2 regions of the Microbacterium sp. NPDC057659 genome follow, and region 1 is predicted to be linked to the other one. Evidence: predicted binding sites of a transcription regulator. Region 1 holds the regulator's gene; the other holds the start of a gene.

The links. Region 1 encodes LexA, which represses DNA repair genes until DNA is damaged. Its sites were predicted from a motif close to TCGAACANNTGTTCGA; they were not measured.
Region 2: a site for LexA is predicted at 2,299-2,314, ahead of ACFVAE_RS07845 (DUF222 domain-containing protein). Genes of this name have one in related genera too.

What each region holds. Positions count from the first base shown of each region.
Region 1 covers NZ_JBHVHU010000004.1:205,840-209,249, forward strand. The annotation lists gene ACFVAE_RS17440 (prolyl oligopeptidase family serine peptidase) at 1-1,040, opposite strand, end outside; gene lexA (transcriptional repressor LexA) at 1,139-1,825, opposite strand; gene ACFVAE_RS17450 (LysM peptidoglycan-binding domain-containing protein) at 2,100-2,450, shown strand; gene ACFVAE_RS17455 (histidinol-phosphate transaminase) at 2,482-3,410, shown strand, end outside.
Region 2 covers NZ_JBHVHU010000001.1:1,654,781-1,658,190, forward strand. The annotation lists gene ACFVAE_RS07835 (DUF1801 domain-containing protein) at 1-107, shown strand, start outside; gene ACFVAE_RS07840 (methylated-DNA--[protein]-cysteine S-methyltransferase) at 111-596, opposite strand; gene ACFVAE_RS07845 (DUF222 domain-containing protein) at 684-2,288, opposite strand; gene ACFVAE_RS07850 (AAA family ATPase) at 2,802-3,410, opposite strand, start outside.

The DNA of each region.
Region 1 (3,410 bases):
CCGCCGCGAACCGCGAACGCCTGGCCGGTGACGGTGTCCAGCACCCACAGCCCGCGATCGACGGTCGCTCCGGTGCCGGACACCAGGATGCGTCCGCCGGAGGCATCGTCGATGCTGGCCTCGGCCGTCACCGGCAGCGACAGGTGCGTGCTTGTTCCGTCGCGCTCGATCAGGACGAGCTCGTCCGCCCCGTTCGTGCGCACTGCCGCGATCCGGCTGTCGCCCAGAGGGCGGTACCACCGGTTGCCGAGCACCCACAGACCGCCGCCCGTGTCGGCGTCGATCGGGTACGCGGTCCGCGAGGCGACGTGCAGGCCGTCCAGCTCGACGCGTTCGAGGTTCCAGCGCCCCTTCGGGTCGTCCAGGAACAGCAGCTCGGTGTCCGTCACCCACTCCGGCTGCAGTGCGGCGCCGGTGCCGATGGTGGCGAGTTCATCGGTGCCGATGGCCGCGAGGTGCAGGAGACACTGCTCCCATGGCATCCGCTCCGTGCTCCACTGCACCCAGGCGATGCGGGTGCCGTCGGGGGAGAGCGCGGGATGCGCGACGAAACCGCTCGTCGACACGAAGACGCGCGCGGCGTCATCGTTGTCGGCGGCGGAGCCGTCGGTGGGGATCTCCACGATCGCCCGGACGTGCCGTTCGGGGCGCAGGTCCTCGCGCACCGCGAGCAGGCGCCCGTGCTGCACCGACAGACCGCCGTACTGGGGGCCGGCCTCGGTGATCGGCTGGGGCGATCCGCCCCGCGGCATCCGGTACACACGCTGGTCGCCGCCTTCGACGAAGTACAGGGTGCCGGCGGCGTCTGTCGTCCACGCTCCGCCTCCGTACTCGTGCACGCGAGAGCGCGCGTTCCAGGGTGACGGCAGGATCTCGGCGCCGGTCGAGCTGCGCACCGCGATGCGGCCGCCCTCGGCGGGCACCGACTCGCCCCACCAGATCTCATCACCGACGAATCGTGCGCCGTCGATCCGCGGCGTCGCGGCCGCCATGCTCGCGGCGTCGAAAGGGGAGTGCCAGGTGCCGTATGCGGATGCCATGTCTCGAGGGTACGGCTCTGCGACATACGGAGTCACACGGAACGACGAAGGCACTCCCTGGATCAGGGAGTGCCTTGGTCGTAGGTGCAGTAAGGCGGTCAGACCGCGCGGAGAACGGCGACGATCTTGCCGAGGACGACGGCATCGTCGCCGAGGATCGGCTCGAAGGAGGAGTTGCGCGGCAGCAGCCAGGTGTGGCCGTCGCGCTGCCGGAAGGTCTTCACTGTGGCCTCGCCGTCGAGCATCGCCGCGACGATCTCACCGTTCTCGGCGGTGCTCTGCGAGCGGACCACGACCCAGTCGCCGTCGCAGATGGCGGCGTCGATCATCGACTCCCCCTGCACCTTCAGCATGAACAGCTCGCCCTTGCCGACCAGTTGCCGGGGCAGGGGGAAGATCTCCTCCACCTGCTGCTCGGCGGTGATCGGGACACCGGCGGCGATCTGGCCGACCAGGGGCACCAGTGCTGCGTCGCCCACCGGCGGGACGGCGTCGGCGGGGTTCTCGGTGCTGGCTCCCGGCAGATCGATCAGCACCTCCATGGCACGGGTCTTGCCGGGATCGCGGCGCAGATAGCCGCTGAGCTCGAGCTGGCCGAGCTGGTGGGTGACGCTGGACAGCGACTTCAGCCCCACCGCGTCACCGATCTCGCGCATGCTCGGCGGATACCCGTAAGTGGCGATCGAGGTCTGGATGACCTCCAGGATCGCCATCTGCTTCGCGCTCAGGCTCTTGCGCCGGCGGGTGCGCGGCGCCTCGGATGCGTTGCCTGCGATGTCGCTCATCGGTGCTCCTTCGTGCGCCGGCCCACCGTGCTCCGAGAGCAGCCGATTCGAATGTCGGTGGTCCGTGATGGGGTGTCGTTATCGAAACCGTATCCGAGAAGTCGCCGGAATCGGAAGATCTGTTCGAGCGTGTCGGTGAACGAGGGTCGCGGATTTCGAAGAACGCTTGACAAGTATTCGATATCGAAGATAAGTTCGGAACACAGCTTCGCATCCGCCGTTCCCGGCCGAGCGGCGGATGCGAAAGCTGATTCCATCTGACGAGGAGCACGACATGAGCACCATCGGCATCGCCCCCACTGCAGTCATCGGCACCCGCCTGCGCATGACGCGGCGCGGACGCCGGGTGCTGAGCGCTCTCGTCGCCACCCCCGTCGCCATCGGCATCGCCTACGCGGGCATCGCCGGCGGTTCCGCGCTCGCGTCGGGCGAGCGCACGGCCCCCGTCGACTTCGAGACGGTCATGGTCATGCCGGGCGACACACTCTGGTCCATCGCGGGCGAGGTGGCTCCCGGCGCTGATCCGCGTGACGTCGTCGACGAGATCAACAGTCTGAACAACCTGCACGGCGGCGTCCTGCAGGTCGGCCAGGAGATCGCGATTCCCGCACGTTACACGGACTGAACCAGGGTGGCACCCGCCATACGATTGACGGGTGACCTCACTCGACGAGCTGCCCCTCCGCGATGATCTGCGCGGACTCACACCGTACGGCGCGCCGCAGGCGCCGCTGCCGGTCGCGCTGAACGTCAACGAGAACACCCATCCGGTTCCGGATGATGTGGCGGCCCAGATCCTCGAGGACGTCGCCGCGGCGCTGCGCGAGGTGAACCGCTATCCGGACCGGGAGTTCACGCGGCTGCGCGAGGGCTTCGCGAACTATCTCGGCCACGGTCTGCGTCCGGATCAGATCTGGGCGGGCAACGGGTCCAACGAGGTGTTGCAGCACATTCTGCAGGCCTTCGCCGGCCCCGGCCGCACGGCCTTCGGGTTCGCTCCGACGTACTCGATGTACCCCCTGCTCGCGCAGGGCACCGGAGCGAGGTGGATCGCCGGCACGCGTGGCGACGACTACCGGATCGACCCGCAGGACGCCGCGGATCAGGTCGCAGCCGCTGACCCGGATGTCGTCTTCCTGTGTGCGCCCAACAACCCCACCGGCACCCCCCTTGGACTCGATGTCGTGGAGGCGGTCTACGAGGTCGCCCGCGGCGTGGTGATCGTGGACGAGGCCTATCACGAGTTCGCCCCCAAGGATGCGCCGTCGGCGCTCACTCTTCTTGATGGGCGTCCGCGGCTGTGCGTGTCGCGCACGATGAGCAAGGCCTTCGCCTTCGCCGGTGCACGCGTCGGCTACCTGGCCGCGGATCCTGCCTTCATCGATGCGCTCCGCCTGGTGCGTCTGCCATATCACCTGAGCGCTCTGACCCAGGCGGCGGCGACTGCGGCCCTGCGCAACGCCGACGTCATGCTGCGCATGGTCGACGACATCGTCGTGCAGCGCGACCGCATCACCGCAGGGCTGACCGAGCTCGGCTACCTCCCGCACGAATCATGGTCGAACTTCGTCCTGTTCGGCGGTGT
Region 2 (3,410 bases), on a different contig from region 1:
TCGATGACGAGGGCGGACTGTGGCCGTCCGCGTTCGCGATGCAGGATCCGACCGAGAAGGCGTGGCAGCAGGTCACCGACCTGGTGCGGAAGGCCGCCGGCGCCTGACCTTCAGAACAACGACCGGGGCAGCACGCCCTCGTGCTCGAGCAGCCAGCGCTTGGTGGCGAGGCCCTCACCCGGTGCGCCGCCGGAGTAGCCGCCCAGTCCGTCGCCGGCCACGACCCGGTGGCAGGGCACGATCAGCGGGATCGGGTTCGCTCCCATGATCGAGCCGATCGCGCGGGCGGGAACGTCGGTGCCGCTGCGCGCGGCGAGCTCGCCGTAGGTGACGGATTCGCCGTGCCCGACCGTGTCGTGCAGCGTCTCGAGCACCGCCCGGGTCACCGACGTCTGCCTGCCCAGGCCGATCGGCAGGTCGAAGGCCGCCAGCTCGCCGGCGAAGTAGGCGTCGAGCTGCTCGAGCGCTGCGCTGAGCAGGGGGTCGCCGCCGGATGCGGGGATGCTCGTGGTCCAGGTGACGCGGGTGATCGAGGCGCCGTCGCTCTCGACGCCGATCACGCCGACGGGGCTCTCGAGCAGGCCGAACGAGGTCATGGCTCGAGCGTAATCGGGGTCTCCGACACTTCGGCCGCCTGGGCGCATCACGTCTGAGCGGGGACACTCGTTCCCGGGCTGGTGGGCTCAGACGAACATGACCCGGCGGGGTGCGGCGTCGGTGTAGTCGCGGCCGTCGGGCGCGGTCCAGATGACGGCGCCGTCGGTGGCGATGCGCGCGGTCCATCGGAACCGTTCGGGCACCGAGGGGTGTTTGAGCTGATGGTGCGCGGCGCAGAAGTGCGCGAGGTTGTCGATCGCGGTCGCCCCACCGAGGGCATGGTCGTGGTTGTGGTCGATCTCGCATGAGGCCGCGGGTCTGCGGCATCCGGGGAATCGGCAGTGCTGATCTCGGGCGCGCAGGAATCTGCGCATGCCGTCGGTAGGTGAATAGGCATCGGTCTCGACGATCATGCCGGTCGGATCTAGGAAGAGCCTCGCCCATCCGGAACTTCGGCCGGCGAGTTCCCGCGCGACGTCGGGATGCACGGGCCCGATCCCGTCCATCTCGGCCATCCGGTCGTCGGCTCCGGCGAGGGTGCCCGCGGCGACCGTGACCTGGATGCGGGCGGTGATGCCGTCGAGCCCGGTGCCGGAGAGCTCGGTCGGGTCGGCGCCGAGCAGCAGGTCGGCGAACAGGTCAGCGCGGATCTGATCCAGCGTGCGCTCGCCGGCACGGTGCGCGTCGTCGTCACGGTTCAGGTCGGCGAGGCAGGCATCCATACGGGCGAGGAGGTCCTCGGCCGGCTCGGGGTCGGAGGGGAACCATTCGTCGTCGGGGTGCCCGAAGAACGGACGGCCCACGTCGGCCGGCCCGTCGCCGGGGCCGCCGACGGACTCCGCGGCGAGGAACGCCTCCACCCGGGCAAGAAACTCCTCGATCGAGTCGGGGTCATCGGGCAGCCGATCCGCCCATCCGGCGTCGTTCTCCTCGGCGAGATCATCGTCGCCGTCGTCGATGTCATCGATCGCGGCTCCAGCATCCGACGATCCGGCATCGGACGCCTCGTCGCTCGCCGCCGGCTCGGCGCTCTCGGCCTTCTCGGCGCGCACGACCTCACGGACAAGCTGGTCGAGCCGATCACAGATCGCGAACGCGAGGTGCTCAGGAAGCACCGCTGTCAGGCGCGCCAGGCCGTCCTCGATCGACACGATCTGCACGCACCGCTCCGACGCCGCCCGTTCATGCCTCTCCCGCGCCGTCTCACCCAGCAGCGCTGCCACGAGCTGGCGGGCACGCGTCCCGGTGCGCGCCGGGGAGTCCATCTCGGCGAACGCGAGCACTGCGGCATCGAACAGCGCCGTCATCGCCGGGTCGACCGCGCCGTTGCGGACCGCCTCATCGATCGCCTCGGCTGCCCGAACGATCTGACGGACGTGCCCGATCGTGATCCGGCCGTCCCGCAGCGCGTCCAGCACGGCCGGGTGATGATCGGTGAGCGCCCGCGCCGCGGCGAACGCCGACTCCACCGTGCCCTTGGCCAGGTGCCCCGTCGCGGAGAACTCCGCGATCATCGACCGATGGATCGACTCCCGCGCCAACTGGTGCTCCGCGACATCCGCGTCGAACAGCACCTGGCGCGCAGCGAGCAGTTCAGCGGCCCGCGCCTCCATCTGGTCGATCTCGCGCCGGCACGCAGCCCAGGCATCGAGAAGAGCGTCCCGCTCTTCGAATCTCGACACCTCGTTCACACATCTACCATAGAACATATCTACGAGCATGACAAGAGGTGATCCCGGCCTTTCTCAGCGTATCCGCGTCCTCCGACGCTGAAGCTCGAGGGCGCTCCTCGCACCGGAATCAGCCTCACCCGCTGCCACCGCCTTCGCGGCATCAGACGCGGCTTCCGCACCGTGTGCGCGCACGCGTCGGCTGTCGACTCCCTGCGTTCGATCGCCCGCGACCAGCGCGCCCTCGCGCCCAGGCCGCGCAACGCGGCCGTGGCACATGTCGCGCTCGGCGTGCTGGTCGGCGATGACGCCCCGGTTGGGGGGACCGGTCGCCCCGCCGCGATCAGCGTGCGAACGGCCTCGGTGAGCTCATGCTCCACCTTCGACGAGACCCCGCCGCACGAACGACGAGTCACGGGGCCGTCACGTGCGAGGCCGCGCAGCGTGCCCTGGCACACGTCACGATCGGCGGCTCGTCGGCGAGGTAACCCCGGAAGGCCCGCTGCGCCGGTCATCCACACTGAGCACCGGCGCTCAGTCGAGCAGGTGCCGCAGGTAGCGGCCCGGTTCGTCGAGGTAGGAGCGCCAGTGCCGCACCAGTTCGAGGTCGCCCCATTCCGCCTCGCGCAGCCCCCATTCCCCGACCTCGAGGATGCGGGCGCCGGGGAGCGCGGCGAGCACCGGTGAGTGCGTGGCGCAGAGCACCTGGCCGCCGTCGGCGACGATGCGCTGCAGCACCGAGATGAGGCTCAGCGTCGACCCGAACGACAGCGCGGCCTCCGGCTCGTCGAGGCAGTAGAAGCCGGGATCCGAGAAACGTGAACCGAGCAGCGCGAGGAACGACTCACCATGGCTCATCTCATGGAACGGGACGTCTGGCAGCCCGGTCGAAGGGTTCTCCTCGAGGTACGTGTAGAACGAGTGCATCGTCTCCGCACGCAGGAAGAAACCCCAGCGGTCGGCGCCCACCCCGCGCTGGATGCGCAGCCAGTCCGACAGCGGCGACTCGGTGGGTCGAGTGCTGCGCCGCGCCTGCCGCGAACCACCCTCGGGCGAGAGACCATAGGCGATCGCGATCCCCTCGACGATGGTCGACTTGCCGCTGCCGTTCTCGCCGACCAGGAACGTCACGCCCGGGTCGAG